Regions from separate parts of the Arthrobacter sp. BGA-UO-ETr-C19 genome, predicted to be linked through region 2. Evidence: riboswitches for the same ligand, from Rfam matches in the RefSeq annotation. Region 2 holds a riboswitch; the other holds the start of a gene.
What was found. A riboswitch is a leader RNA that binds a small molecule or an ion and turns the genes downstream of it on or off. The one in region 2 is predicted to bind glycine.
Positions count from the first base shown of each region.

Region 1: another riboswitch for glycine. It lies ahead of gcvP (aminomethyl-transferring glycine dehydrogenase); the one in region 2 lies ahead of gcvP (aminomethyl-transferring glycine dehydrogenase).

Region 1 is NZ_JCAQPC010000007.1:177,143-192,408, forward strand. It holds gene gcvT (glycine cleavage system aminomethyltransferase GcvT) at 1-130, opposite strand, end outside; gene gcvP (aminomethyl-transferring glycine dehydrogenase) at 229-3,102, opposite strand; glycine riboswitch at 3,292-3,390, opposite strand; gene AC57BR_RS02880 (TetR/AcrR family transcriptional regulator) at 3,515-4,054, opposite strand; gene AC57BR_RS02885 (MFS transporter) at 4,121-5,680, shown strand; gene AC57BR_RS02890 (Dps family protein) at 5,798-6,277, opposite strand; gene AC57BR_RS02895 (nitrilase-related carbon-nitrogen hydrolase) at 6,493-7,530, shown strand; gene AC57BR_RS02900 (agmatine deiminase family protein) at 7,527-8,552, shown strand; gene AC57BR_RS02905 (APC family permease) at 8,565-10,127, shown strand; gene AC57BR_RS02910 (AMIN-like domain-containing (lipo)protein) at 10,261-10,809, opposite strand; gene AC57BR_RS02915 (DUF4193 domain-containing protein) at 11,163-11,465, opposite strand; gene AC57BR_RS02920 (hypothetical protein) at 11,569-11,796, opposite strand; gene AC57BR_RS02925 (hypothetical protein) at 11,966-12,313, shown strand; gene AC57BR_RS02930 (aldehyde dehydrogenase family protein) at 12,541-14,034, opposite strand; gene AC57BR_RS02935 (alanine/glycine:cation symporter family protein) at 14,072-15,266, opposite strand, start outside.
Region 2 is NZ_JCAQPC010000021.1:71,377-86,642, reverse strand. It holds gene purU (formyltetrahydrofolate deformylase) at 1-575, opposite strand, end outside; gene cycA (D-serine/D-alanine/glycine transporter) at 572-2,062, opposite strand; glycine riboswitch at 2,211-2,308, opposite strand; glycine riboswitch at 2,569-2,669, shown strand; gene gcvP (aminomethyl-transferring glycine dehydrogenase) at 2,818-5,703, shown strand; gene gcvT (glycine cleavage system aminomethyltransferase GcvT) at 5,714-6,838, shown strand; gene gcvH (glycine cleavage system protein GcvH) at 6,889-7,272, shown strand; gene AC57BR_RS13420 (L-serine ammonia-lyase) at 7,416-8,843, shown strand; gene lipA (lipoyl synthase) at 8,884-9,891, shown strand; gene AC57BR_RS13410 (MOSC domain-containing protein) at 9,930-10,502, shown strand; gene AC57BR_RS13405 (3-hydroxyacyl-CoA dehydrogenase family protein) at 10,516-11,481, opposite strand; gene AC57BR_RS13400 (SDR family NAD(P)-dependent oxidoreductase) at 11,515-12,261, opposite strand; gene hisD (histidinol dehydrogenase) at 12,273-13,619, opposite strand; gene AC57BR_RS13390 (MFS transporter) at 13,826-15,178, shown strand; gene AC57BR_RS13385 (LacI family DNA-binding transcriptional regulator) at 15,231-15,266, shown strand, end outside.

The sequences.
Region 1 (15,266 bases), on a different contig from region 2:
AGTTGCGGACGGCGTGGTGCTCGGCGAGTTCAGAGCCGTACTTGAGCGGCATCTGCCAGCCGCCGAAGTCGGTGAACGAGGCGCCCAGCTTCTTGTGCTCCTCGTAAAGGGCAGTGTAGTTCTCAGTCATTGAGGGGTCCTTTAGGTGGGGCGGTGGTCGAGCCTATGGGCCCGGGGTTTCGACACGCTCAACACCCGGGTTTCGAGAGGCTCAACCACCGGACGAATCTAGTTCTCGAAGGCTTCGATCGGCGGGCAGGAGCAGACCAGGTTGCGGTCGCCTGCTGCGCCGTCGATGCGGCCCACCGGCGGGAAGTACTTGTCCTGCTTGAGCGTGGGCACGGGGAAGACGGCCTGCTCCCGCGGGTAGGCGCGGTCCCAGTCGGAGCTGATCGCAGCCGCAGCGGTGTGCGGTGCGTTGCGCAGCGGGCTGTTCTCCACGGTGAAGTCGCCGCTGGCGACCTGGTCGATCTCGCCGCGGATGGCGATCATGGCCTTGATGAACCGGTCGATCTCGCCCAGGTCCTCGGACTCGGTGGGTTCGACCATCAGGGTACCGGCCACCGGGAACGCCAGCGTGGGTGCGTGGAAGCCGTAGTCGATCAGGCGCTTGGCCACGTCCTCGGCGGTGACGCCGGTCCGGGCCGTGAGCTCGCGCAGGTCCAGGATGCACTCATGTGCCACGAGGCCGCCTTCGCCCGTGTAGAGCACGGGGAAGAAATCGTTGAGGCTGGCGGCAACGTAGTTCGCAGCGAGCAGCGCGGACTTGGTGGCCTCGGTCAGGCCGCTGCCGCCCATGAGCTTCACGTACGCCCAGGAGATGGGCAGCACGCCGGCGGAGCCGTACTTGGAGGCCGAGATGGGGGTGCCGTCCGCGCCGTTGGCCGGATCAGCAGCGTTGCCCGGCATGAAGGGGGCCAGGTGGGCCTTGGCCGCGACCGGGCCGACGCCGGGTCCGCCGCCGCCGTGCGGGATGCAGAAGGTCTTGTGCAGGTTCAGGTGCGAGACGTCGCCGCCGAACTTGCCCGGCTGCGCGAGCCCGACGAGCGCGTTGAGGTTGGCCCCGTCGATGTACACCTGGCCGCCGGCCGCATGGATGGCGTCGCAGACCTCACGGACGTCGGCGTCGTACACGCCGTGCGTGGACGGGTAGGTGATCATGATGCAGGAGAGCGCATCCTTGTGCGCCTCGATCTTGGCGTACAGGTCCGCGTGGTCGATGGTGCCGTCGGCGGCGGTGGCCACGACGACCACTTTCATGCCGGCCAGGACGGCCGAGGCGGCGTTGGTGCCGTGCGCCGAGGCGGGGATCAGGCAGATATTGCGCTGTTGGTCGCCGCGGGACAGGTGATAGCCGCGGATGGCCAGGAGCCCGGCGAGCTCGCCCTGGGATCCGGCGTTGGGCTGGATGGACACCTGGTCGTAGCCGGTGATCTCGGTCAGCTGCGCCTCGAGGTCGGCGATCAGTTCACGCCATCCCTCGGTCTGGGAATCCGGGGCGAACGGGTGGATCGAGGCGAACTCAGGCCAGGAAATGGCTTCCATCTCGGCCGTGGCGTTCAGCTTCATGGTGCAGGAGCCCAGCGGGATCATGGTGCGGTCCAGGGCCAGGTCGCGGTCGGAGAGCTTGCGGATGTAGCGCAGCAGCTGGGTTTCGGAGCGGTGCGTGTTGAACACCGGGTGCTGCAGGTACGCGGAGGAACGTTCGACGGCGGCGTCCAGGGCGAAACCGTCAGTCGCCTCCACTGCCCCGGCGCCGAAGGCGGCGAGAAGGTTGGCCACGATGGCCGGCGTCGTTGTTTCATCGGTGGAGATGCCAATGGTGTCGGCGTCGATGCTGCGGAGGTTGATGCCCTTCTGCTCGGCGGCGGCGATGATGCCGGCGGCCTTGCCCGGAACGGAAACCGTCACGGTGTCGAAGAAGCTGGTGTGCAGGACGTCCAGGCCGGCGGCCTTGAGCGATGCAGCCAGGGTCTTCGCGTGGCCGTGGGCGGTTTCGGCGATTGCCTTCAGGCCCTCGGGACCGTGGTAGACGGCGTACATGGAGGCAACGATGGCCAGCAGCGCCTGCGCCGTGCAGATGTTGGACGTGGCCTTCTCGCGGCGGATGTGCTGCTCGCGGGTCTGCAGCGCGAGGCGGTACGCGGGAACGCCGGCGGAGTCCTTGGAGACGCCCACCAGGCGGCCGGGCAGGGAGCGTTCAAGACCCTTCTGCACGGCCATGTAGGCGGCGTGCGGGCCGCCGTAGAACAGCGGAACGCCCAGGCGCTGGGCGGAGCCGACGGCGATGTCCGCGCCCTGCTCGCCCGGAGGCGTGATCAGGGTCAGAGCCAACAGGTCAGCGGCCACCGTCACCAGGGCGCCGCGCTCCTTGGCGGCGGCGATGACCTCACTGTGGTCAAAGACGCGGCCGGAGACACCGGGCTGCTGGAGGACAACGCCGTTGATGTCGCCGTCGGGCAGTCCCTTCGAGAGGTCCGCCACCTCCACCTCGAAGCCGAGGGCTTCGGCGCGGCCCTTGACGATGGCAATGGTCTGCGGCAGGCAGTCCGCATCCAGGACCGTCTTGCCGTCGTGGGCGCCTGCTTTCTGACCTGCGGTCTTATTGGCCCTGCGCATCAGCAGCACGGCCTCGGCCACCGCGGTCGCTTCATCCAGCAGCGAGGCGTTGGCGATGGGCAGGCCCACCAGGTCCTGGACCATGGTCTGGAAGTTCAGCAGGGCCTCAAGGCGGCCCTGGGAGATCTCCGGCTGGTAGGGGGTGTACGCGGTGTACCAGGCGGGTGCCTCAAGGACGTTGCGGCGGATCACCGGGGGCGTCACGGTGTCGTAGTAGCCCTGGCCGATCATCTGGACGGCGGTCTTGTTCTTGGCCGCGAGCTTCCGGAGTTCTGCGAGTGCTTCCACTTCGCTCAGGGCCGGCGCGAGCTTCAGCGCGGAGTCCTGGCGGATGTCGTTGGGCACTGCCGTATCAACCAGCGCGTCGACGGTGTCGTAGCCGACGGCCTTGAGCATGGCTTCGACGTCGGCCTGGCGGCGGGCGCCGATATGCCGGTCGACGAAGGACGAGGAGGCTGAATTAACGGTCAAAAGGAACTCCATAACTAAGGCGACGCAGGGTACGCCACATTGATTCGGGTTCCTCCCCGCTCTGTATTGGACCTGAGAGTTTCCGCGTCGCTGCGCTTTCGCACAGTTCCGCTTGCACCGTCGGTGAGCACAGCATGCCCTGAACCGTCCGCGTGAAGGCGGATCATTTCAAGCGGGCAGCCTGCTGCTTTCCAGAGTTGCCTTGCCGCGGCGGTACATGGGCCTGAGAGATTCCTGGGGAGGTTTTGCTCCTACGGCGCCTGCTTGTACCTACTTGCAGGACTCTCCCGCCGCAGATCAAAGGCTTATTCAATTGAGCGGTGACAGCTGTCACAGAGGCTATTGTCCTACGCCGGGATCGTGTCTGCAAACTGTGGCAGCGTGGGCTGGCACACCCCCGACGGCGGAGCACCCCGCGGCCGGCCTACCCCCTGAGCCGGTCAAGCGCGGCCAGGAGGCTTTCGACGTCGGCCGCCGCCTCGGACGGCGTCGCTGCCGGCCCGACGGACAGCATGGCGTTGAAGTACAGCCCGTCACCCATGTACAGGACCGCCTTGGCCAAGCCCGGGCCGACGTCGCGGGCGATCTCATCCAGCCACCGCTGCTGGATGTGGGCGAACCGGCGCCGCGTCTCCTCGTGTGCCACCTCGGCAAGCCTCGTCGCAGCCACGATGGCACGGTCCAACGGGGTGTCCGCCCAGACGGACGATTTGATGAAGTAGGCGGCCGCGCCCTCGGGAGCCGCAGCCATGGCCTGGGCATCCGCTTCCGCGAACTCGTCCAGGCGGTCCAGCAGGACACCGATCAGCGCTTCCTTGTTCGGAAAGTGGTACAGGAGCCCGCCCTTGGACACGCCGGCACGGGCGGCCACGGCGTCAAGGGTGGCGGCGCGCTCCCCCACCTCGATCAGGAGGGATTCAAACGCATCGAGCACTGCGCCGCGGGCGACCGGTTTTCTGGGCATGGCTTCCATCATGCCCGTTTCCCACCGCGGGTTATAACTATACCGTCCGGACGGTATAGTTATTTCATGACCATGCACTCAACCCTTCGCCCGGCGCGCACTTCCGCACCCCAGGCCAGCGGTGGCGGCGTGCGCGACTGGTTCGCCCTGGCCCTGCTCATGTTTCCGGTCCTCCTCGTGGCCGTGGACAACACTGCACTGACGTTCGCGCTTCCCGCCATCGCCCGCAGCCTCGAGCCCTCGGGCGTGCAGCTTTTGTGGGTGGTGGATGCCTACGCCCTGGTCCTCGCCGGACTCCTCGTTGCCATGGGCAGCCTCGGCGACAGGATCGGGCGCCGCCGGCTGCTGCTGGTCGGAATTTCGGGCTTTGCGGCGGTCTCCGCGGCGTCGGCCTTCGCCCCGAGCGCCGAATGGCTCATTGCCGGCCGCGCGGCCCTCGGATTCTTCGGCGCCATGCTCATGCCATCCACGCTGTCACTGATCCGCAACATCTTCCGGGAGCCGGGCAGGCGGAGGCTGGCCGTGGCCATCTGGGCCGCAGGGTTCTCGGGCGGCGCAGCACTGGGGCCGATCTTTGGCGGCTGGCTGGTGCAGCAGTTCGGGTGGGGCGCCGTCCTGCTCGTGGCCGTGCCCATCATGCTGCCGCCACTGGTCCTGGGCCGCTTCCTCATTCCGGAATCCAAGGATCCGAATCCCGGCCGCGTGGATCTGGCGAGCGTGGCGCTGTCGCTGCTGGCCATGGTGCCCGTGGTCTTCGGCATCAAGGAACTGGCCACCCATGGACCCGGCGTGACGTCGTTCGGAGTTCTGGCGTTTGGCTTGGCCATGGGACTCGTGTTTGTCCGCCGCCAGCAGGTCCTCGCGTCGCCGCTGCTGGACATCTCGCTGTTCAGGAACCGCGTGTTCAGCACGGCGATCACGGCAAACATTCTGGCGCTGTTCTCCTACAACGGCTTCATCCTGTTTCTGGCCCAGCACCTGCAGTTGCTCGAAGGCATGTCACCGTCGGAGTCGGGCACTGCCATGCTGCCGGCCCTGACGGCCACCGTGGTGGCGGGTTTGCTCGTGGTTCCGCTGGTCCGGAAGGTCCGGCCGGGCTTTGTGGTGGCCGCGGGACTGGCGCTGAGCGCCGCCGGCTACTGCATCGTGGCGTTTGGGGATCACGACGCCGGGCCCACCGCGCTGCTGGCCGCCCTCCTCATCCTGGCGCTGGGTGTGGGTTCTGCCGAGACTATCTCGAACGATCTGATTCTCGGCGCCGTGCCGGCGGAAAAATCCGGGGCAGCCGCGGCCATTTCGGAGACCGGCTACGAAGTGGGCTCACTCCTCGGGACAGCCATCCTGGGGTCCATCCTGACCGCGTCATACCAGCAGCATCTCGCCCTGCCGGAGACCGTTGCCCAGACGGTCCCGGCAGGGTCGGCGAACCAGGCCAGGGAGACCCTGGCGGGGGCCGTGGAGCTCGCCGGGTCACTCCCGGCCCCGCTGGCCGAGGGGCTCACGGCGGCCGCCCGGGCCGCCTTCGATTCCGGCGTGCACATCACCGCGGCGATCGCGCTGGTACTGATGGCAGGAGCGTCGGTGCTCGCCGCCGTCGTACTTCGCCGCATCCCGCGCGCGAAGTAGCCGGCAGCGCACGCAACCCGCACCGCATGCCCAGTAGCCGGCACAGAAACGGGCAGCCCCGGAGAAAGTTCTCCGGGGCTGCCCGTTTCCGTCGGCGCGGTTTTTCCCGCCGGCCGGCTACTTGGTGTCAGGGTGCGTGACGCTGGCCGACGCCTTCATATTCTCGGCGCCCACCATCCACGCGTACTGCTCAAGCTTTTCGATGAAGGTGTGCAGCAGGTCTGCGGTGGTGGGGTCTTCCTCATCCACCTCGTCATGGACCTTGCGCATGGTGCCTACGGCCGCTTCGAGCGCTGCCACAATGCGGTCGATCGCATCCTTGGTGTTGATGAGCCCGTCAGGGAACGAGGGAAGGTGGGTCGACTTCGCCACGGTGGCGCTGCGGCCGTCCGGCAGGGCATGCAGGGCGCGCATGCGCTCCGCGATGTCGTCGGCAAAGGCCCGGGCGGCGTCGACGATCTCGTCGAGCTGAAGGTGCAGATCCCTGAAGTTGGTTCCAACGATGTTCCAGTGCGCCTGCTTGCCCTGGATGTGCAGTTCGATCAGGTCCGTCAGGACGGCCTGCATGTTGTTGGTCAGTGTCGGTGAAGCCTTCATGAATCCTCCTCGATTGGTCCAGTGGTTTCGACGCTACCGCAGCCGCCCCGGGACGGGGAGCGCCGGTGCCCGAATTTCACGATCAGCTTACTTACTACTTCGCGGGTCATAAATGATCGGCATTCAAATAACCCTTGCCACGTCCGCGCTGCACGTGCATACTAAATGAACGTCATTCATTTAGTGACCGTCGTCTCACTGGAGTAATCATCATCATGATCGAAATAACCTGCCTCAACGCGCCTGCTTCCCTCGCCCGGACAGCGCCGTCCGGCCGTCCCGCCTTGAGGGTTGGCGTTGTGCAGCACCGCTGGCACAGCAGCACCGCCGCACTCCGCGCGGAACTCAACGACGGCATCGACCGGGCCGCCCGGCTGGGCGCCACCGTGGTGTTCCTGCCCGAGCTCACCCTCTCCCGCTACCCCGCAGACCAGGTTCCGGACAATGACCTTGCACGGCAGGGCCAGGACCGGCCGCGCCCCTCCGACGCCGCCGAGGACCTGCTGACCGGCCCCACGTTCCGCTTTGCCGCCGAGGCCGCCCGCCGGAACGGCATCACCGTCCACGCCTCGCTCTACCAGCGCGCCGGCAACCCGGACGGCTCGGATGACGGCCTGGGCCTGAACACCTCCATCCTCGTGTCCCCGACCGGCGAACTCCTGGCCCGCACCCACAAGCTGCACATCCCGGTGACCGCCGGCTACTACGAGGACAAGTTCTTCCGCCAAGGTCCCGCCGCAGAGGATGCCTACCAGGTCCATGCCCCGGCAGAACTTCGCGGCGCCCGGCTGGGCATGCCCACCTGCTGGGACGAATGGTTCCCCGAACTGGCCCGCATGTACTCCCTCGGCGGCGCCGAGCTGCTGGTGTACCCGACGGCGATCGGTTCCGAGCCGCTGTTCCCGGACTTTGACACCCAGCCGCTCTGGCAGCAGGTCATCGTGGGCAACGGCATCGCCAACGGCCTGTTCATGGTGGTCCCGAACCGCTGGGGCCAGGAGGGCAGCCTGAACTTCTACGGCTCCTCCTTCATCTCGGACCCCTACGGCCGCATCCTGGTCCAGGCGCCCCGCGACGAGTCGGCGGTCCTCGTGGCCGACCTCGACCTGGACCAGCGCAAAGACTGGCTGACGCTGTTCCCGTTCCTGACTACCCGGCGCCCCGACACCTACGCCCGGCTCACCGAACCGGTCCGCCCCGAGGAACCGTTCGGCACTCCCGCCGCGCTTGTAGAGACCGGGGTAAGCGCGTGAGCAGGTGGCGCATGCCGGCCGAGACGGCCCGCCAGGAGCGGCTCTGGATGGCCTTTCCCACCGGCGGCTACACCCTCGGTGACACGGCTGGGGCGGCGCACGCCGCCCGTTCCGTCTGGGCCGCCGTCGCGAACGCCGCCGTCGAGTTTGAACCGGTCACCATGGTGGTGGACCCGTCCGACGTCGGGACCGCCGCACGCTATCTGTCCCCCGCCGTCGAGGTGCTGACGGCGGAACTCAACGACGCCTGGATGCGCGACATCGGCCCGACGTTTGTCCTGGACGGAAACGGCGCCCTAGGCGCCGTGGACTGGGTCTTCAACGGCTGGGGTGCCCAGGACTGGGCCAGCTGGGACAAGGACTCCCTGATCGCCGCCGAGGTGGCCGGCCGGTCCAGCGCCCGGCACCTCGTGTCCGAACTGGTCAACGAAGGCGGCGGAATCCAGGTGGACGGCGAGGGCACGGTGCTTGTCACCGAAACGGTGCAGCTTGATCCGGGCCGCAATCCCGGACTCAGCAAGGCCGACGTGGAGACCGAACTGGCCAGGACCATCGGCGCCAAAAAGGTGATCTGGCTGCCGCGCGGGCTCACCCGTGACTCACAGCGGTTCGGAACGCGCGGGCACGTCGATATCGTTGCCGCCATCCCGTCCCCGGGCACCCTGCTGGTCCATTCCCAGCAGAACCCCGCCCACCCGGACTACGAGGTGAGCCGCGAAATCGTCAGCTTCCTGTCCTCCACCACGGATGCTGCAGGCCGGGAATGGTCGGTCATCGAAGTCCCGGCGCCCGTTGCCCTGACGGATCCGGAGGGCTTCGTGGACTACAGCTACATCAACCATGTGGTGGTCAACGGTGGAGTCATCGCCTGCACGTTCTCCGACCCCAACGACGAGAAGGCACTCCGCATCCTCGCGGATGCATATCCCGGGCGCAAGGTGGTGGGCATCGATGCCCGCGAACTCTTCGCCCGCGGCGGGGGCATTCACTGCATCACCCAGCAGCAGCCCGCTGCCATCTAGAAAGGGCACGTCATGAGCCAAACCACGAGCATCGAGCCCGACGGGAAGAGCACTTCCCCGGCTGGCGAAGCAACGCACGGCATCACCGGCAAGGGCCTGAAGGGCGGGCAGCTGGGCCTCCTGGCCGTCGTCGTCCTGGGTATCTCCTCGGTGGCTCCGGCCTACAGCCTCACCAGTTCGCTGGGGCCCGCCGTCGGGACCGTGGGAGTGCAGCTGCCGGCGATCTTTATCGTCGCGTTCATCCCAATGATCCTGGTGGCGTTCGCCTACCGCGAGCTCAACGCCGACTCCCCGGACAGCGGCACCACGTTCACCTGGGCGACAAAAGCCTTCGGCCCGTTCGTCGGCTGGATGGGCGGCTGGGGTCTGCTCGCTGCCAACATCATTGTTTTGTCCAATCTGGCAGGCGTCGCGGTGGACTTCTTCTACCTCTTTCTGGCCCAGGTGTTCAACAACCCCGAACTCGCGGACCTGACCTCCAACACGGCAGTCAATATTGCCACCTGCCTCTCATTCGTGGCTCTCGCCGTCTGGGTCAGCTACCGGGGCCTGCACGCCACCAAACTCGTGCAGTACAGCATGGTCGGTTTCCAGGTCCTGGTCCTGGGCGTCTTCATCGTCATGGCGCTCACGCACGCAGCATCCGGCGACGCCGGTCCGTCCCTCGCGTTCAGTTGGGACTGGTTCAACCCTGCCAAGATCGAGAGCTTCGAGCAGTTCACCGCCGGCATGTCACTGGCCGTCTTCGTCTACTGGGGCTGGGACGTGTGCCTGACCGTGAATGAGGAAACCAAGGGCGGCAGGGGCACCGCAGGCAAGGCGGGAACGACGACGGCGGTCTCCGTCCTGGCCCTCTACCTGGCCGTCATCGTGGCCACCATGATGGTGGCCGGCACGGGCGCCGACGGCATCGGCCTGAACAACCCGGACAACCAGTCGAATATCTTCGCCGCGCTGGCCTCGCCGGTGATGGGTCCGCTGGCCATCCTGATGTCGCTCGCCGTGCTCTCCGGCACTGCCTCGTCCCTGCAGTCCACCATGGCCTCCCCGGCACGCAGCCTGCTGGCGATGGGTCACTACGGCGCCCTGCCTCCGCGTTTCGCGTCGGTCAGCAAGCGTTTTGGGTCCCCTGGCTTCGCCACGCTGGTCGCGGGCGGGATCTCCGGCGGCTTCTACGCCGTCATGAAGGTGGTCAGCGAGAACGTCCTCAACGACACCATCCTGGCGCTGGGCCTGATGATCTGCTTCTACTACGGCCTCACGGCATTCGCCTGCACGTGGTACTTCCGGCACAGCCTGTTCTCCAGCGTGCGCAACTTCTTCATGCGGCTGCTGTTCCCCATGCTGGGCGGACTGGTCCTCACCGTCGTCTTCATCCAGACGGCCGTGGACAGCTGGGCGCCTGAGTTCGGCAGCGGTTCGGAGATCTTCGGCGTGGGGCTCGTGTTCGTGCTCGGCGTGGGCATCCTGGCTCTGGGGGTCGTCGTCATGCTGGTGATGGCGCGGCTTCGGCCCGGCTACTTCCGCGGCGACACCATCCGCCAGGACACCCCTGCGCTGGTGGTCCCCGAATAGCACAACCTGCGAACGCGGCGATGCCCCGCCTCCCGGACCGGGAGGCAGGGCATCGCCGTTCTTATTGGAGTCAGCCAGCGTCTCAGGGACCCCCTTGTCCCGTCAGCTGCCCTGCTCCCCTACGGCAGGCAACTCACCAGTAGTGGGCGACGTCGACGACCAGCCGGGAGCCGGATCCGGGGCCGTCCAGCGTATATACCTTGAATGGCAGCCGGGCACGGACGCCCAGGCCAAGTGTGGTGTAGCCTTCGAAGCTTCCGGCCCACGCCACCTGCCGGAACGTGTGGTACCCGGACACGTTGGTCACCTCGGACCGGTTGGCTGGAATGAAGGTGGCCTTGCCGGTGGCATTGTCATAGGCAGGCGAATTGATGGTCAGTTGCAGGAAGGCCGCGCCGCGGAGCTTGAGCGGCAGGCCGGAGCCTTCCTGGGCCACCTTGGAAACGTAGCGGACGTTGTAGCCTTTGGCTTTGCCCTTGAGGTCGATCACCAGGCGGTCGAAGCAGTAGTGCTGCCCCGTGCGGACGTTCGTGACGGCTGCGGTGCTCAGAGTCTGGTCTGCCTTCGCCAGCGAGCCCCACACCTGCCCGCAGTAGGAGGCTGCCGAGGCGGAGCCCGGAGCCAGCAGGCCCAGCCCAACAGCCATGAGAATGACTGTGAACCAGGCGGGAATTCTTTTCATTTGGCCACCCCTTTCGGGTGAGTGATTGGATAGCTCCAGAGTAGGAGCACCCAAAGCCCTATACGAGGGATGTGGCCGGTTCGGGGCGCAACCGTTAATGTCGCAAAATACGGGTCACGGGGCCGTGATTGCGGGCGTGCTTTTAAGGGCATCGAGAGGCGTTCGTGGCCCTTTCTCCATGCTTCCGTTACCGCAGATAACGGCGCTGGTGAGGTCCCAAAAAAGCTGTGCGGGCACAAAAAGCGAGGCGCCGGCCTCCCCATGGGGAGCCGGCGCCTCGCGTGGCTTTGCGTTGGCGGCTGCCTGGCTATGAAGGCTGCCTGGCTGCAAAGCGGATATGCGCAGTGGCTGTTTTAGCCTTCGCAGTCGTGGCAGTACTTCATGCCGTTCTTTTCCTTGGCTACCTGGGACCGGTGACGGACCAGGAAGCAGGAGCCGCAGGTGAACTCGTCGGACTGCTCGGGGACGACGATGACCGTCAGTTCCTCGTTGGAAAGATCGGCGCCGGGAAGGTCGATGCCCTCGGCGGTGTCGTTCTCGTCGACGTCGATAACGGCGGTCTGGGCACCACCGCCGCGGGACGCCTGGAGTGCCTCCAGCGATTCGGAGGGAGACTCTTCTTCTGTCTTGCGTGGGGCGTCGTAATCGGTAGCCATAGCGTTGTTCACTTTCGTTGCTGCACAGCGCCATTCAGGCACCTCAGTGAAGCAGTTTAGGTCATAAAGCGGCAACGTCAAGAATAGTGTGGCCAACGCGACACTAAATGGTCTTTTCCACCTGTTTCGCGGGCTGGCTGGCGGCATTTCCGTGGGTCCTGAGCGCGTGGTTGCCCCCGACAGCGACCCCGCTGAGCGCCGGCAGCCACGCCCACCGCGTGACCTCCTGGAGGACGTCGTTGGCCTGCTCGGCAGTGGCAGGAACCGGCGGGAAGAGCAGGGCGTCCGCGAGCGCCGCACGCATCCGGGTAAGAAACTCTGTGATAGTCATGGCGCAAAGCTATGCGGCCAGTGTTGTGGACACGTTTCGGCCGGGTCTCCAGGCAGTTAAGTCTCCGGGCCGATAAGCCGCCAGTACTGTGTGCACTGGCGGGGCGCCGTCGTCGGTCTTAGCCTTGAGCTGTCCCTGGATCTGACCATTCAGCAGATGGAGGCACCACATGGCTACGAAACTGAACCGCAAGGCATTGGAGCATGCACGCAGCCTCGTCAAGAAGGGAAAGGTGGAGCGGGACGTCCGTGATGACTGGAGCGAACACGCTCCCTCAGCGGACGACGAGAACTCCTTCATCGATAAGCACGGCTTCGACGAGTTCTCGAAGTGGCATCTCGGCATTGACAGCGAGAAATCCGAGGGCACCAAGGGCAGCGTGAGTTTCCCCTTCGGGGACCTCAAGAAGGTTCACCGCTGCGCGATCATTTCGCTGGAGGGCAGGGCGGCCCAGTACGACCACGACGACATCCGCAAGGCTGCGAAGGACCTGCTGGAGGAGATCGACGCCGACTAACCGCAGCGTAGTCTGCACGAAGGAAGCCCCTCCGTCCCGGCGCAGCGCCGGAACGGAGGGGCTTGCGGCCCTGAGGCTCAGCAGGTCAGGGCTTCACTCGCCAAGGCTTCACTGGCGCGTGCATCACTGCCGCGTGGATCAATGACCCGGGTATCCCGCCGGAAGTAGACGTTGCCGGTGACGGCGAAGTCGTATTCGTCCTGAGAATGTTGTGCCCGAGACTGGTCTCAGCCGCGGTTGTACATGACGTGCTTGGTGCGGGAGAAGTCCTCCAGGGCGTAGATGGAGAGGTCGCGGCCGTAGCCGGAGCCTTTGAAGCCGCCCCACGGCATTTCGTTGGCGATGACCAGGTGCGAATTGACCCAGACGGTGCCGAAGTCGAGCCGGCGGGGAACGGACAGCGAGCGGGTGGCGTTCGTGGTCCACACCGAGGCGGCAAGCCCGTAGACGGTTTCGTTGGACCGGGTGATGGCCTCCTCGTCGGTGCTGAAGGTCTCCACCGACACCACCGGGCCGAAGATCTCCGTGCTCGCGATCGCGGCACCGGCAGGCACGTCCGTGACCACGGTGGGTTCGATGAAATAGCCCGGCCCCTCCAAGGCCTTGCCGCCGACGGCGATCGTCAGGCCGTCTTTGCGGATGTCGTCCAGGGCCGCCAGGACCCTTTCGTAGTGGGCTTTGGAGATCATGGAACCCATTTCGGTTTCGTCACCCGCACCGGGTGCGCCGACCGAAATTTCGCCCACCTCCCGGACCAGCAGCTCGGTGAACTTCTCCGCGACGGACTCGTGGACCAGGACACGGCACGCCGAACCACATTCCTGCCCGCCGTTCCAGAACCCGGCGGAGCGTACGCCCTTGGCGGCCGCTTCCAGGTCGGCGTCCTCGAACACCACGACGGGTGCCTTGCCGCCCAGTTCCAAATGCACGCGCTTGACGGTGGCGGCTGCGCTTTCGGCGACCTTCTGGCCGCTGCCGACGCTTCCGGTGATCGCGACGAGGTCCACGTCCGGGTGTTCGGAAATCCGGTTGCCCACCACACGGCCCGAGCCGGTGACGATGTTCAGGACACCGGCGGGAACTGCGGCGGCAATGAGTTCGGCCAGCTTGAGCGTGGTCAGCGGAGTCTGCTCCGAGGGCTTAAGCACCAGGGTGTTGCCGGCGGCCAGGATCGGGGCAATCTTCCATGCGGCCATCAGCAGCGGGTAGTTCCAGGGCGTGATCACGCCAACCACGCCCACGGGCTCGCGGAAGACCACCGAGGTGTGGTTCTCCGCATAGTCATCCGCACCGAGCGTGGTGAAGGCACGCGCGGCACCGGCCGAGAACCGGAAGGTGTCAATGGCACTCGAGATATCGTCCTCGGCCACAGCAGCGGGCTTGCCGGTGTTGGCAGCTTCGAGGGTTTCGAGCAGTTCGCGGTTGTCCTCAATGATGTCCGCGATGCGGAGCAGGACGGCGGACCGGTCCTTGGGAGTCTTCGCTGCCCACTCCGCCTTGGCCGCTACGGCGGCCGCGACGGCGGCGTCGACGTCCTCAACCGAACCGGAGGGAACCTGCATGATGGTCTCCTCCGTTGCCGGATTCACCACATCGGCGGTTGAATCCGAAACCGGGGCGACGAACGTCCCGCCGATGAACTGGCCGAAAGGCGGGAGGGACGGCGTGGGTGCGTCGCCCGTCCGGCGGACGGTGAACAATGCTGTTTCTGTCATGGTCATGGTTTTCCTTATGTCCTGTCTTAGCTAAGGGATGTGCCTACCTGACGGCGGCGGGCGACTTTTCGGTCTCGTGTTCCCAGAACTCGGCTCCTTCGATGCCCAGCGCCTTCGGATCGAAGGTGGGGTTCCGGCCCAGCTTCCGCTGGCGTTCGTAGTCGCGGTAGATCTTCCGGACCAGCGGGAACAGGAAGACCAGGCAGATGAGGTTGACCCAGGCGATCAGGCCGAGCCCGATGTCGCCGGCCGCCCAGACCAGCTGCGCGTTCACGACGGATCCGAAGAACACGATGGCCATGGTTCCGACCTTAAGAACGGTCTTCCAGCCATGCCCGTTCTTCCCGTCCAGCAGGTAGAGGAGGTTGGAGTTCGCGACGTAGAAGTAGGCCAGCAGGCAGGTGAAGCCGAAGAGGAGCACGGCCACTGCAACGAACCCGGCTCCCCAGCCCGGGACCAGGGTGTCGATGGCTTCCTGGACCCAGTTGGCGCCGACCGGCACGCCCGGCATGTTGTTGATGAGGTAACCGCCGGAACCGTCCGAGACGTTGTACTTGCCGGAAACGACCATCATGAGGCCGGTGGCCATGCAGATCAGCAGCACGTCGATGTAGATGCTGAAGGTCTGGACCAGGCCCTGCTTGCCCGGGTGTGACGTGCGCGCTGCCGCGGCGGCAAACGTTGCTTCACCGAGACCGTTAGAGGAGGCGAAGACTGCCCGGCGGACGCCCCAGGCCACAGCAGCGCCGGCGATGCCGCCCAGGACGGGGTGAATGCCCACCGCGGACTGGAAGATCAGGGCCACTGCGGCAGGCACACTGCCGATGTTGATGCCGATGACGGCCAGGGCCAGGAGCAGGTAGCCGATGGCGAGCACCGGGACCAATGCCTGGGTGACCTTCACCAGGCGGGTGGTGCCGCCAAAGATGACCAGTGCGATCAGCACAGTGACGAGCACGGCGGGGATCCAGCTGTCCAGTCCGAAAGCCAGTTTGGCACTGGCCGCGATGGTGTTGACCTGCAGGCCCGGGAAGACGAACCCGTAACCGATGACGCCCAGCACCGCGACGAGCGCCCCCACTTTGGGCAGCTTCAGGCCGTATTTGATGTAGTAAGGCATGCCGCCGATGTCCTCGTTGGCATTGCGGCGGTCCTCGTCCTGGACCTGGCGTTTGAACGTCTGGGACAGGGTTGCCTCCGCATAGCCGACGATGCAGCCGACCAGCCCCGTGACGGCC
Region 2 (15,266 bases):
AGAACCTGCATGTAGCGGGCCAGGACCACCAGTTCAACCTCATAAGTGTCCACCAGTTCCAGGAGCCGGGCCTCCGCTTCGGCCTTGCGCTCCGGGGTCACGGGGATGTGGTGGAACGGGACACCGTGCCAGGCCGCGAGCTTTTCGAGGTCCGGGTGATTGGACACCACCGCCGCGATCTCCACCGGCAGCTCGCGGCTGCGGGCGCGGACCAGCAGGTCGTTGAGGCAGTGATCATACTTGGACACCATCACCAGGATCCGCTGCTTGCGGTCGTGGCGCTCGAGCCGCCAGTCCATGCTCCACTGTCCGGCCAGCGGCGCGAAGCCGTCCCGGAGCTGTTCGACGGCGGCTGTGTCACCCGTGGAAGCGAAGTGGACCCTCATGAAGAAGTGCCCCGCGTTCCGGTCGCCGAACTGCTTGAGGTCAACGATGTAGCACTCCTGCTTGAGCAGGAAGTCCGCGACCGACTGGACGATTCCCAGGGAATCCGGGCAATGGAAGGTGAGCACAAACTCCCCGCCGGCCCCGCTGGCCGGGTCAGCCAATGAGGGCTTTTCCTCGGTCCTGATCATCCCTTGACGCTTTCCTTCTCCTCGAGACGCCGGCCCGCATGTTCGCGGGCGGCAGTCTCCTCGGCCTGCAGTTCGTCCTGGAAGGCTGCGTAGCGGGCCAGGTGCGCGGGCCGGCGGCGCAGAACCAGCCAGGCCGCACCGAGCAGGACGAACCAGACGGGTGTGACCAGCAGTGCGGTCAGGGTGTCGGGCTGGGTGGTCAGGGTCCACAGCACGAAGGCGAAGAAGGCGAAGACCACCCACACCATGGGAATTCCGCCGGGCATCCTGAACTTGGAGGCGGTGTGCAGGTGCGGGCGACGGCGCCGGAATGCGATGTAGCTGGCGAGGATGATCGACCAGACGAAGACGAAGCAGACAGCGGAAACGGTGGTGACCATGTCGAACGCCTTGCCGACGTCCTGGCCGGCGTACATGAGCACCACGCCGGAGAGCAGCAGCACGCAGGACAGGAACAGGGCGTTATTGGGTACCTTGCGGCGGGACAGGCTGCCGAAGGCGGCCGGTGCGTCGCCTTCCTGCGCCAGGCCGTAAACCATGCGCGAGGTGGAGTAGATCCCGGAGTTGGCCGAGGACATGGCCGAGGACAGCACCACGAGGTTGACCACCGTGGCGGCGGCCCCGAGCCCGGCCAGCGAGAACATCGCAATGAACGGGCTGTGGCCGGCGGCGAACTGGGTCCACGGCGTGACGGACATCAGGATGATGAGGGCGCCCACGTAGAAGAGCAGCACGCGCACCGGGATGGAGTTGATGGCTTTGGGAAGGTTCTTCTCCGGGTTCTTGGCCTCCGCAGCCGTGGTGCCCACCAGTTCAATGCCCACAAAGGCGAACACGGCGATCTGGAACCCGGCCACAAAACCCATGAATTCATTGGGGAAGAAGCCGCCGTGGCTCCACAGGTTGGTGAAGCTGGCCTGTCCGGCGTCGGACTGGAAACCGCTGAAGATCATAAACAGGCCCACCACGATCAGCGCGGCGATGGCGATGATTTTGATCAGGGCGAACCAGAATTCAGTTTCACCGAATGCCTTGACTGTGGTGAGGTTCAGCAGCAGCAGGATGGCGACGGTGGCCAGGCCCGGGATCCAGAGGGGCAGTCCCGGCCAGAGTTCCTTCGAGTAGCCGGCGATGGCGATGACGTCCGCGATTCCGGTAATCACCCAGCAGAACCAGTAGGTCCATCCGGTGAAGAACCCCGCCCACGGGCCCAGCAGGTCGGCGGCAAAATCGCTGAAAGACTTGTAGTTCAGGTTGCTCAGCAGCAGCTCGCCCATCGCCCGCATGACGAAAAAGAGCATGAAGCCGATGATCATGTAAACGAAGATCACGGACGGCCCGGCCGCGGAAATTGTCTTGCCGGAGCCCATGAACAGGCCCGTGCCGATGGCACCGCCGATGGCGATTAGCTGGATGTGCCGGTTGCTCAGCTGCCGCTCCAGGCGGGGAGCCTCACCGGCCGCGGAGGCAGGAGGATGAATCGTCATTAGGAACTCCATCGTTCAAGTGGCCTTGAATGGCCACACTGATTCGGTTCCTCCCCGCTCTGTATGGGACCTGAGAGATTCCGCGGACATGGTCTTCCGCTTGCACCGTCGGTGAGACAGGACGCGCCTGCCTGCTTTCCAGAGTTGCCTCGCCGCGGCGGTACGGGGGCCTGAGAGTTTCCTGGGGAGGGTTTGCTCCTACGGCGCCTGCTGAACGTACCGGCAGGGCTCTCCCGCCGCAGATCGTAAGCATTTTCAATTATGTCGAGAAAAATTTATGCGTACCGGCGGCGCCCGTCTTCCGGCAGGTGCCGGTCGGCGCAGCCCCCGCTGGTACCCGGTTCAGTGTGGTCTCGGTCACGAAGAAATGTCAAACGGCGGCTGGTTCAGTCGCCTCGCCGGCCCGCAGAAAGAAACGGGGGGACATCCGCGCATGGTTGCGATTTGGCCCGGACGGAATTGTCCGGTATCTTGTGATCCGAATCACCCACATCTTCATAGCCTTTCGACCCGTGGCGGGAGAGTCCTCCCAGTCATGCATCGGGCAGGCGCCGTAGGAGCAAATCCTCCCCAGGAATCTCTCAGGCCCCCGTACCGCCGCGGCTAGGCAACTCTGGAAAGCAGTTCGGGTCACCGGGCTCACCGACGGTGCAAGCGGAGAACCATGTCCGCGGAATCTCTCAGGTCCAATACAGAGCGGGGAGGAACCCAAACCATGCCGTGCCACCCGTGGCCGGCCAAACCTGGAGTTCCTCATGACGATTCAATCGCTTCCATCAACCTTTGCCGACCGGCATATCGGCGCCCGCCGCCAGGCCGATATCGACATCATGCTCAAGAACATCGGCTATGACACGGTCGATGGCCTCGTTGATACCGCCGTTCCGGCATCCATCCGCCAGGAGAATGCCCTCCGGCTTAGCGCTGCGCTGAGCGAGGTTGAGGTCCTGGCCGAGCTCCGCCGCCTGGCCGCCAAGAACAAGACCGCCGTGCAGATGATCGGCCAGGGCTACTACGACACGGTGACGCCCCCGGTGATCCGCCGCAACGTCCTGGAAGCACCCGCCTGGTACACCGCGTACACCCCGTACCAGCCGGAGATCTCCCAGGGCCGGCTCGAGGCCCTGTTGAACTTCCAGACCATGGTGCAGGACCTGACCGCGCTGCCGGTCGCCAACGCTTCCCTGCTCGACGAGGCGACCGCCGTCGCCGAGGCCGTGCTGCTGATGCGCCGGGCCAACAAGGCGGCAGGAGCGAAGGACGGCAAGACGGTCCTGGACGCCGACTGCCTCCCCCAGACCGTCGCCGTCGTCAAGGGCCGCGCCGAAGCCCTCGGCTTCGAGGTGGAGGTGGCAGACCTGTCCAACGGGCTTCCCGACGGCGACATCAATGGCGTCGTCCTCCAGCAGCCCGGCGTTTCGGGCCGGGTATGGGACCAGTCCGGCGTTATCGCCGCCGCCAAGGAGCGCGGCGCGCTGGTCACGGTGGCCGCTGACCTGCTGGCCCTGACCCTGATCACGCCTCCGGGCGAGCAGGGCGCGGACATCGCCGTCGGAACCGCCCAGCGCTTCGGGGTGCCGCTGTTCTTCGGCGGTCCGCACGCTGCCTACATGGCAGTGCGCACCGGCATGGAGCGCACGCTCCCGGGCCGCATCGTTGGCGTCTCCAAGGACAACGCCGGCGCCCCCGCCTACCGCCTGGCGCTGCAGACCCGCGAGCAGCACATCCGCCGGGAGAAGGCGACCTCCAACATCTGCACCGCCCAGGCGCTGCTGGCCATCGTGTCGTCCTTTTACGCCGTCTACCACGGTCCCGAGGGCCTGAAGGCAATCGCCGAGACCGTCCACAACAACGCCCGTGTCCTCGCCACCGCGCTCCAGACGGCGGGCCGCGAACTCGTCAGCGGTTCCTTCTTCGACACCCTCACCGTGCGCGTGCCCGGCAAGGCCACCAAGGTCATCACGGCGGCAGAAGCCCGCGGCATCAACCTGCGCCTCATCGACGCGGACACCGTGGGCGTTTCCATTGATGAGACGACGACGGCGGCAACACTTTCCGCTGTAGCCGTCGCCTTCGGCGCCGGTCCGGTAGGGGACGCAGCGGGCTTTGAACTCCCCGAAGCCGTGCGGCGCACCTCCGCGTACCTGCAGCACCCGGTGTTCAACACGCACCGCTCCGAAACCCAGCTGCTGCGTTACATCCGCAAGCTCTCCGACCGCGACCTGGCCCTGGACCGCACCATGATCCCGCTGGGCTCCTGCACTATGAAGCTGAACGCCACGGCCGAGATGGAGGCCATTTCCTGGCCTGAGTTCGCCTCGATCCACCCGTTCGCCCCGGATTCCCAGACCGAGGGATGGCGTGAACTGATCGCCGACCTCGAGGCGCAGCTGACCGAGATCACCGGCTACGACCAGGTGTCCATCCAGCCCAACGCCGGATCCCAGGGCGAGCTCGCAGGGCTCCTGGCCATCCGCGGCTATCATCTGTCCCGCGGCGACGAGCAGCGCAATATCTGCCTGATCCCCGCCTCGGCGCACGGCACCAACGCTGCCTCGGCCGTGCTGGCCGGCATGAAAGTGGTCGTCGTGGCCACCGCCGCCGACGGCACGATTGACCACGCGGACCTGTACGCGAAGATCGAGGCGCACAAGGATGCGCTCTCCTGCATCATGATCACCTACCCGTCCACGCACGGCGTGTACGACGCTGACGTCCGCGAGGTCTGCGACGCCATCCATGCGGCCGGCGGCCAGGTGTACATCGACGGGGCCAACCTCAACGCGCTCGTCGGGCTGGCGCAGCCGGGCAAGTTCGGCGGCGACGTGTCCCACCTGAACCTGCACAAGACCTTCTGCATCCCGCACGGCGGCGGCGGACCCGGCGTCGGCCCGGTCGCGGCCAAGGCGCACCTGGCCCCCTTTATGCCGGGCGATGCGAACAAGGCCGCGCATGAGGCGGGCAGTGCCGGATTAACGGGCGTCGCGATCAGCGCGTCGCGGTTCGGTTCAGCGGGCGTGCTGCCCATCTCCTGGGCCTACGTGAAGCTGATGGGCGGCAGCGGCCTGACCGAGGCCACCAAGTCTGCGCTGCTCGCGGCGAACTATGTCGCGTCCCGGCTGAATGAGTTCTTCCCGGTCCTCTACACGGGGGACAGCGGGCTGGTGGCGCACGAGTGCATCCTGGACCTGCGCGAGCTCACGGCCCGGACCGGCGTCACCGCCGAGGACGTGGCCAAGCGCCTGATCGACTACGGCTTCCACGCGCCCACCCTGGCGTTCCCGGTGGCCGGTACCCTGATGGTCGAACCCACCGAGTCCGAGGACCTGGCCGAGATCGACCGGTTCATCGACGCGATGATCACCATCCACGCCGAAATCGAGCAGGTCGCCAGCGGCGACTTCTCCGTGGAGAACTCCCCGCTGCGCAACGCACCCCACACGGCAGCCGCCGTCGTCAGTTCCACCTGGGGCCGTTCCTACCCGCGCGAGCAGGCCGCTTTCCCTGTGCCCTCACTCAGGCAGGACAAGTACTTCCCGCCGGTAGGCCGCATCGACGGCGCAGCCGGCGACCGCAACCTGGTCTGCTCCTGCCCGCCCCTCGAAGCGTTCGAGGACAACACAGCAGCCTTCGAAAACTAAGGACTCTCCCATGACCGAGAACTACACCGCCCTCTACGACCAGCACAAAAAGTCCGGCGCCTCCTTCACCGACTTCGGTGGCTGGCAGATGCCGCTCAAGTACACCTCCGAGCTCGCCGAACACCATGCCGTGCGCAACGCGGCAGGCCTGTTCGACCTGTCCCACATGGGCGAAGTCTGGGTGACCGGCCCGGATGCCGGCGCTTTCCTGGACTACGCCCTGGCCGGCAAGCTGTCCGCAATCGCCGTCGGCAAGGCCAAGTACTCACTGATTTGCGACGCCGACGGCGGCATCATCGATGACCTGATCTCGTACCGGCGTGGCGAGGATAAGTACCTGGTGGTCCCCAACGCCGGCAACGCCAGGGTGGTGGCCGCGGCTCTGGTCGAACGGGCCGCCAACTTCGACGTCGTCGTGGAGGACGCCTCCGCAGAGACCTCGCTGATCGCGGTGCAGGGGCCTAACGCGGCAGCAATCCTGCTGACCCTGGTCCCCACCGAACAGCACACGCTGGTCACTGAACTGAAGTACTACGCCGCCGTCGAGGTGGAAATTAACGGACAGGACCTGCTCTTGGCCCGCACGGGCTACACCGGCGAGGACGGCTTCGAGATCTACATCCCGAACGAGGATGCTGCCGGACTGTGGGAAGCTCTTCTGGAAGTTGGCGAAGGCCACGGTCTCATTCCCGCAGGTCTCGCCTGCCGTGACTCGCTCCGGCTGGAAGCCGGCATGCCGCTCTACGGCAACGAACTCTCGCGTCAGGTCAATGCCTATGCGGCGGGTTTGGGCCCGGTGGTGTCGCTGGCCAAGGAAAGCGACTTCGTGGGCAAGGAGGCGCTGGCCGCAATCAAGGCAGCCGGCGTCGGTTCCACCATTGGCCAAAAGCTCGTGGGCCTCAAAGGCCTGGGCCGCCGCGCCGCCCGCGGCCACTACCCGGTGCTCAATGAAGGCATGCTGATCGGCGAGGTCACCTCCGGCCAGCCCTCCCCCACCCTCGGCTATCCGGTGGCGATGGCGTATGTCGACGTCGAGCATTCCGAAGTGGGCACGGTCCTGGACGTCGACCTGCGCGGCAAGGCTGAGCCCTTCGAAGTGGTGGCCCTCCCGTTCTACAAGCGAACCGCTGGCTGAGCCTTTCGTAACCAAGCACCAACAGACTGTCAAACGTAAAGGAAAGTCAGATGAGCAAAGTTGTTTCTGAACTGAAGTACTCCGCTGAGCACGAATGGGTTGCTGCCGACGGGGCGGGGCCGGTGGGGATCGGCATTTCCGCTGTCGCGGCCGACGCCCTGGGCGACATCGTCTACGTGGACCTGCCCGAGGTCGGCGCCACCGTCACGGCAGGCGAAACCTGCGGCGAGGTCGAATCCACCAAGTCCGTCTCCGACCTGTACGCGCCGGTGACCGGTGAAGTGACCGAGATCAATGACGGCGTCGTCGCCGATCCGGCGCTGATCAACAGCGATCCCTATGGCGCCGGCTGGCTGTTCAAGGTGGCCGTCACCGAAGAGGGTCCGCTGATGTCGGCCGAAGAGTACGCAACAGCCAACGGCGGCGAACTGTAACTCCCCTCCCAGGAATGGAGTTTTTGTACAGATATCGCGAGTTCGAGGCCCTTTAGGTCCCGATATCTGTACAAAAACTCCACCACCGGCAAGTCCACCTCCCCAGCCCGAACCGACCACAACTCTCCAGTTAGGAACCGACCATGGCTGTTGGCGTCTTTGACCTGTTTTCCATTGGGATTGGCCCTTCGTCCTCGCACACCGTTGGGCCGATGCGGGCTGCGGCGGTGTTCTCCGAGGAGCTTAAGGCGTCCGGCAAGTTGCAGGACGTGGCGTCGCTGCGGGTGGACCTGTACGGCTCGCTCGCGGCGACCGGGCACGGGCACGGAACCATGACGGCGATCCTGCTCGGCCTGGAGGGCTTCCACCCCGAGCTGATCCTTCCCGGTGAGGTGGAGGAGCGGCTTGCCGCCATCGCCGAAACCGGAACGCTGCAGCTGGCCGGCGCCGGCGATGGGAAGGGCGTTCCGCTGCCCTACGGCGTGAAGGACATGGTCCTGCGGCCGCTGACCGTGCTGCCGAGGCACACCAACGGCATGACGTTCGCCGTGTCCGACGCCGAGGGGACCGTGCTTCACGAGGCGACGTTCTTCTCCGTGGGCGGCGGGTTCATTGTCCGCGAGGGCGAGGAGGACGCTGCCCTGAAGGAGCTCGCCGAGTCCAAGAAGGAGCTGCCTTTGCCGTTCCGCACCGCCGCGGAGCTGCTGGAGCACTGCGGCGCCCAGGGCCTGTCCATCGGTGAGGTCATGCTGGTCAACGAGCGCGCCTCGCGGTCTGAGGAGGACATCCGGGAGGGCCTGCTGCACATCTATTCGGTGATGGAGGCCTGCGTGGCGGTCAGCCTGAAGCGCGAGGGGCTGCTGCCCGGCGGACTGAAGGTCCGCCGTCGTGCGCCGGACTGGCATGAACGCCTCCTGAAGGAGGGCCGGGACCATGATCCCGACTACCGGGACCCGAAGTACTGGCAGGAGTGGGTGAACCTGATCGCGCTGGCGGTCAACGAGGAGAACGCGTCCGGCGGGCGGGTGGTGACTGCGCCGACGAACGGCGCCGCCGGCATCATCCCGGCCGTCCTCTACTACGCGCTGCATTTCGCCCCGGGCATGGACCAGGCGACCCAGGAAGACCGCGACGACGTGGTGGTGCGTTTCCTGCTCACCGCCGGGGCCGTCGGGGTGCTTTATAAGGAGCAGGCGTCCATTTCCGGTGCGGAGGTGGGCTGCCAGGGTGAGGTGGGCTCGGCGTCGTCGATGGCGGCTGCCGGGCTTGCCGAGGTCATGGGCGGCACACGGGCGCAGGTGGAGAACGCCGCCGAGATCGCCATGGAGCACAACCTGGGCCTGACGTGTGACCCGATCGGCGGGCTGGTCCAGGTCCCCTGCATTGAGCGGAATGCGATCGCGGCAGCGAAGGCCATCAACGCGGCCAAGATGGCGTTGTGGGGCGACGGCTCGCACCGGGTCTCGCTGGACGAGGTCATCGTGACCATGCGCGAGACCGGCAAGGACATGAGCTCCAAATACAAGGAAACCGCGATGGGCGGCCTCGCCGTCAACGTCGTGGCCTGCTGATTCAGCAGTCCTACTGATTTAGTAACAGGGAAAGAGAACAATGACACTGGCACCAGAAGGCCGGAAAATGCTGCGGATCGAGCAGCGCAATGCGGCCACCCCGGTAGAACGCAAACCGGACTGGATCAAGGCCAAGGTCCAGATGGGCCCGGAATTCGTCCAGCTCAAGAACCTGGTCAAGAAGGAAGGCCTGCACACCGTCTGCGAAGAGGCCGGCTGCCCCAACATCTTCGAATGCTGGGAAGACAAGGAAGCCACCTTCCTGATCGGCGGCTCCGAATGCACCCGCCGCTGCGACTTCTGCCAGATCGACACCGGCAAACCCTCCCCCGTGGACAGGTTCGAACCCACCAAGGTGGCCCGCTCCGTCCAGGCCATGCAGCTGCGCTACGCCACCGTCACCGGCGTGGCCCGCGACGACCTCGCAGACGAAGGCGTCTGGCTCTACGCCGAAACGGTCCGCAAGATCCACGAACTGAACCCCGGCACCGGCGTCGAACTCCTGATCCCGGACTTCTCCGGCAAACCCGAACACATCGCCGCGATCTGCGACTCCAAACCAGAAGTGTTCGCCCACAACGTCGAAACCGTGCCAAGGATCTTCAAGCGCATCCGCCCCGCGTTCCGCTACGAACGCTCCCTGGACGTCATCACCCAGGGCCGGAACCTGGGCATGGTCACCAAGTCCAACCTGATCCTGGGCATGGGCGAAACCCGCGAGGAGATCTCCGAAGCCCTGAAGGACCTGCACCAGGCCGGCTGCGACCTGATCACCATCACCCAGTACCTGCGCCCCTCCGAACGCCACCTCCCCGTGGACCGCTGGGTCAAGCCGCAGGAATTCGTGGACCTCGCCACCGAAGCCGAGGAAATCGGCTTCCTCGGCGTCATGTCCGGCCCCCTGGTCCGCTCCTCCTACCGTGCCGGCCGGCTCTGGGCCACCGCCATGCGCAAAAAGGGCTGGGAAATCCCCGCCGAACTCGCCCACATCGAATCCTCCGGCACCACCCGCCAGGAAGCCAGCTCCCTGCTCGCAGCACACCACTAGCACCAGAGCCGGCCCGGTCACGGGTATAGCGTTGGTGCATGACGCCAACCTACCGGTACGACGTGGACGTGCTGCATCTGCTCGTTTCGCCGTCGCACGCCTATTTCGGCCGCGCGAGGGACGGCGCCGCCGATGTGCCGACGGCGGATGCCGACCGGGTGGAGATCGTGGCCGGTAAAGGAATCGTCGGGGACCGGTTCTTCGGCAAGGCGGCGCACATGGACGCGGCGGTCACACTGTTCGCCGTCGAGGCCCTCGAAGCCATGGCTGCGGACTTGAACGCCGGCCCCTTCGACCCGCTGCTGACCCGGCGCAACGTGGTCCTCAGGGGCGCGCACCTGGCCCCGCTCCTGGGCCAGGAGTTCACGCTGGAATCCCAAGGGGACCCAGTGCGGTTCAAAGGGGGCCGGCCCGCCCACCCATGCGCGTGGATGGACAGGATGCTCGCCCCCGGAGCGCATGCCGCCATGCGGGGGCGCGGGGGCATGCGCTGCCAGGCGCTTTCCGACGGCGTGCTGCACCGCGGGCCTGCGGTGCTGGTCAGCCCGGTGCCGCTGGAGCCCGGACAGGCAGGCACTCCGAGCGTGCTGCGGCCGGGCCGGCTGCCTTAGCGCACAGCCGAGGCTACAGGGCTGGCGCCTCTCCAAGCTCTGCCCGGAGCTGGGACAGCCGGGCGTAGGCGCTGTCACGATACGCCACGAGTTCCTCCCTGCCGGCCGGATCGATGTCCAGGAACCCGCGGCCGGTTTTCAGCCCGAGGTTCCCTTCCTCCACCGTGGCAGCCAGCGCCGCGGGCGGGGAAAAGCGTTCGCCGTAGGCCTTTTCCAGGGTCCGGTAGGAGGATTCGTACACGTCCAGTCCGGCCATGTCACCGATGGCGAAGGGCCCGAACAGGGCGAGCCGGAACCCGAACGTGTTGCTGACCACCGCATCGATCTGGGACGGGGTGGCGACGCCTTCTTCTACGATCCGGGCCGCTTCCTTGTACAGCGCGAACTGCAGCCTGTTGGCAACGAATCCCGGGGTGTCTGCCACCCGCGCCGGCGCCTTGCCGAGGCCCCGGATGAGTTCTTCCGCGAGGTCCATGGCCTGGGGCGAGGTCTGCGGTCCCGGAATGAGTTCGACACCGGGGATGAAGGGCGCCGGATTCATCCAGTGCACACCGAGGAAACGCTCGGGGCCCGTGACGGATGCTGCCAGTTCCCCGATCGGAATGGCTGAGGTGTTGGACGCGATGATTGCCCCTGCCGGCGCGGCAGACGAGATGCGCCGCAGGATATCCGCCTTGATGACCGGGTCCTCCGGGACTGCCTCGGCGACGTAGTCCGCCGTCGAGACAGCACCCTCAATGCTGGCGGCAGCGGCAAGGTTGGCCCCAATGGTTACAGCGGCGCCGGCAGGCAGCAGCCCCCTGGCCTCAAAGTCCCGGGCCTGGTCCACGAGGCGGACGCGGGCGCGCTCGGCGATCTCGCCGTCGACGTCGCCCAAGGCTACTTTGTAACCGTGCAAAGCCAGGACCTGGGCTATGCCGCCGCCCATGTAGCCGGCACCAACCACTGCCGTGGCCGCGATGGTCTGCGTGATTTCCATGTTGCTGCTCCTATATAGAGGCCGGTGGGTGGGTCAGCGGATCGTGTAGCCGCCGTCGATAGTCAGCGTGTGGCCGGTGATGAGCGACGCCGCGTCGCTGAGGAGGAACGCCACCCCGCCGGCGATGTCTTCGGGTTCCCCGAAGCGGCCGGCCGGGATCCGGGACAGCAGCTCATTGGCCCAGTCCGGCCTGCTGAGCGTCGACGCCGTCAGTTCCGTCCGCACGAACGTGGGGGCGACGGCATTCACGCGGATTCCCGCGGCGGCCCATTCCAGGGCCAGGACCTTGGTGAGGTGGATCATCCCGGCTTTGCTGGTGCCGTACGCCGCCCGTTCCTCGATTCCCACGATCCCGGCCTGGGAGGCGATGTTGACAATGGCGCCGCGGGTGCCGGCGTCCACCCAGCGCCGCGCCAGTGCCGTGGTCAGGAAGAACGTGCCCTTGAGGTTGGTGTCAAAGACGGTGTCCCAGTCGTCTTCCGTGAGCTCCAGGGCAGGCTTAGGCACGTTGACGCCGGCATTGTTGACGAGCAGGTCGATGCCGCCGCTGGCCTGCTGAAGCGATTCGATAAACCCCTCGACGGTCCTGGTGTCGGTGACGTCCACCGCCAGGGGCGGGGTTCCGTAACGCTCGCTGATCTGCTTGGCCGTTTCGGCATCGCGGCTGGTTCCGTAGACGGTGGCGCCGGACTCGGCGAGGCCATCAGCGATGGCCTTGCCGAGCCCGCGTCCCGCACCCGTGACCAGGGCTTTTTTGCCGTCCAGCCGGAAGTTCGGCACGTGAGGTCCTCTTAGCTGTCGAAGGTGTGCTCGGACCAGGGCAGTGACGTGCCGCGGTACTTCGCTGCGCGCACGTCTCCGGACCGTGCGTGGCCTTCAAACCGCTCCACCCTCGACGCGCGGCCGCAGAGTTCGCCGAAGAAGGCGCTCGATTCGGTGTTGGTCACCTCCTGGTAGGTGACGGTGCGGAGGTACTTGCCTACCCAGAGGCCGCCGGTGTAGCGGGCCGCGCCGCGGGTGGGCAGCACATGGTTGGTGCCGATTACCTTATCGCCGTAGGAGACACACGTTCCCTCACCCAGGAACAGGGCGCCGTAGTCGTGCATCTTGTCGAGTGCCTCGCGCGGGTTTTGGGTCAGGATCTGGACGTGCTCGTAGGCGTACTCATCGGCCAGGGCGTAGGCGTCGTCCAACGTATCAACCACGTGCACGGCACCCCAGTCGCGCCAGGCGGCCCCGGCGTAGTCGCGGGTGGGCATGTCCACCAGGATCGTGTCGATGTGCTCCATGACCTTGCGGCCCAGGTCCTCGCTCGTGGTGATCAGGACGGCCGGGGAGTCGGGTCCGTGCTCGGCCTGGGAGAGAAGGTCGACGGCGACAATGAACGGATCGGCGTGTTCATCGGCGACGATCAGGACTTCGGTAGGTCCGGCGAAGAGGTCGATGCCGACCTCGCCGAAGAGCTGGCGCTTGGCCTCGGCGACGAAGGCGTTGCCCGGCCCGGCCAGCATGTTCACCGGCTTGATGGTCTCGGTGCCGATTGCCAGCGCTGCCACGGCTTGGATGCCGCCCAGCAGGTAGATCTCGTCGGCGCCAGCCAGGTACATCGCGGCCACGGTGGCGTCCGGAACTTCCCCCTGGATGAGCGGGGTGCATGCCGCCACGCGCTCTACCCCGGCCACCTTGGCGGTGACGATGGTCATGTGGGCGCTGGCGAGGAGCGGGTATTTGCCGCCGGGGATGTAGGCGCCGGCAGCCTGGACGGGAACGTTCTTCTGCCCCAGGAAAACGCCGGGGAGGGTCTCGATTTCAAAGTCGGACAGCGACTCCAGCTGCTTCTGGGCCATCACGCGGACCTGCTGCTGGACGAACTTGATGTCCTCGATGACCTGCTCCGGAACCCTGGCCATGATCTCGTCGAGCTGTTCCTGGCTGAGCAGGAAGGATTCGGGGGCGTGCTTGTCGAACTTGGCGGAGTACTCGCGGACGGCCTCGTCGCCGCGCTCCCGGATGTCTGCAATGACGGCTTCCACAGTGGCGCGGACCTCGGGGGTGCTCCCCCGGGCCACGCTGTTGCGGGCGGGCTCCTTCAGCAGGGTGGAGTCCACGCCGGTGGTAAGTGCTGTTGTAACGGTCATCAGGGTTTGCCTTTCCATCTTCGTCGATGGGCGACCTATGGAGCGCCCGGGCCAGCCCCGCAGGACCGGATGATCATCGAGTGTATACGTATACATATTTCGCCACAAGGGGTTGTTTCAGCTTTTTGCATACGTATACACTGCTAGTCACGAGCCAGCCGGTGTGGCTGGGCTCACTGTCCGGACGAAGACAAAGGAGTCTCTAAATGAGCGCCCCCGTGACAACCCCGACACCGCCGGTGATCGATCCGAAGATGCGCCGCAAGGCGCTGGTTTCCTCAGTGCTTGGCAGCTGCATCGAGTGGTACGACTTTTACGTTTATGGCGTTGCCGCCGCCATCATTCTCAACAGCCAGTTCTTCCCGCAGGTGAGCCCGTTCGCCGGCATCCTGCTGTCGTTCAGCACCTATGCGATCGGCTTTGCCGCCCGCCCTGTCGGCGGAATAATTTTTGCCCACTTCGGCGACCGGCTGGGCCGGAAGAAGATGCTCATGGCTACGCTCGGCCTCATGGGTGCCGGCACCTTCCTGATTGGCTGCCTGCCAAACTTCGCCACCATCGGCATCGCGGCGCCCATCCTCCTGGTCCTGCTGCGGATCATCCAGGGCATCGGCGTCGGCGGCGAATGGGGCGGGGCTGCCCTCATGGCCACCGAATACGCCCCTGCCAAACGCCGGGGTTTCTTCGGCTCCTGGCCGCAGATCGGCGTTCCGGCAGGTACGCTGCTGGCCAACGGCGCGTTCTTCATCATGGGCGGCCTGATCTCCCCCGAGGACTTCATGGCCTGGGGCTGGCGCATCCCGTTCCTGGTTTCCATCCTGCTGGTGGTGCTGTCCTTCTACATCCGCCGCAACGTGGACGAGTCCCCGGCCTTCGAAGAGATCAAGCGCAAGGGCGAAATCGAGAAACTGCCGGTGGTCAAGGTCATCAAGACCCGCCCGCTGACCATCCTCAAGGTCATCATGATGCGGTTCGCGGAGAACGCGAACTACTACATTTACACCACGTTCCTGCTGGCCTACGGCCCGGCAATTCTGCTGGAAAAGAACAGCATTCTGCTGGCCACCATGATCATGGCCGGCCTGGGCATCTTCTCCATTCCCTTCTGGGGCTGGGTTTCGGACCGCTGGGGCCGCCGCTACACGGTGCTGGCCGGCGCAGGAACCATGCTCCTGATGGCCTTTCCGTTCTTCTGGGCCGTGCAGACGGGCGACTTCTTCATGGTCCTCCTGGTCCTCATCCTCACCTGCAACGTCGGCCGGGACCTCTGCTACTCGGTGGAACCTGCCTACTTCACCGAACTCTTCGAACCCAAGCTCCGCTACTCCGGAGCATCGGTCGGTCCGCAGGTGGCCGCAGTCTTCGCCGGCGGCTTCGCGCCGCTGATCGCCACGGCGCTTATCGGCCCGGACTTCGACCGGTACTGGCTGGTTGCGCTGTACATGATCGCGACGTCGGTCATCACCATCGTCGGCGCGCTCTGGTCTCCGGAGACGGCGCCCCGCGTCCGGCTGCGGCGCGGCCTGAGCGCCGAGCACGATCCCACAACAGGCCGGTAGGCTGACATGAACGCGCCGGCGCCAGCCGCAGGAAAACAAGGAGAACGCCCCGATGGTCACAAGCCGTGATGTCGCAGAACTGGCGGGC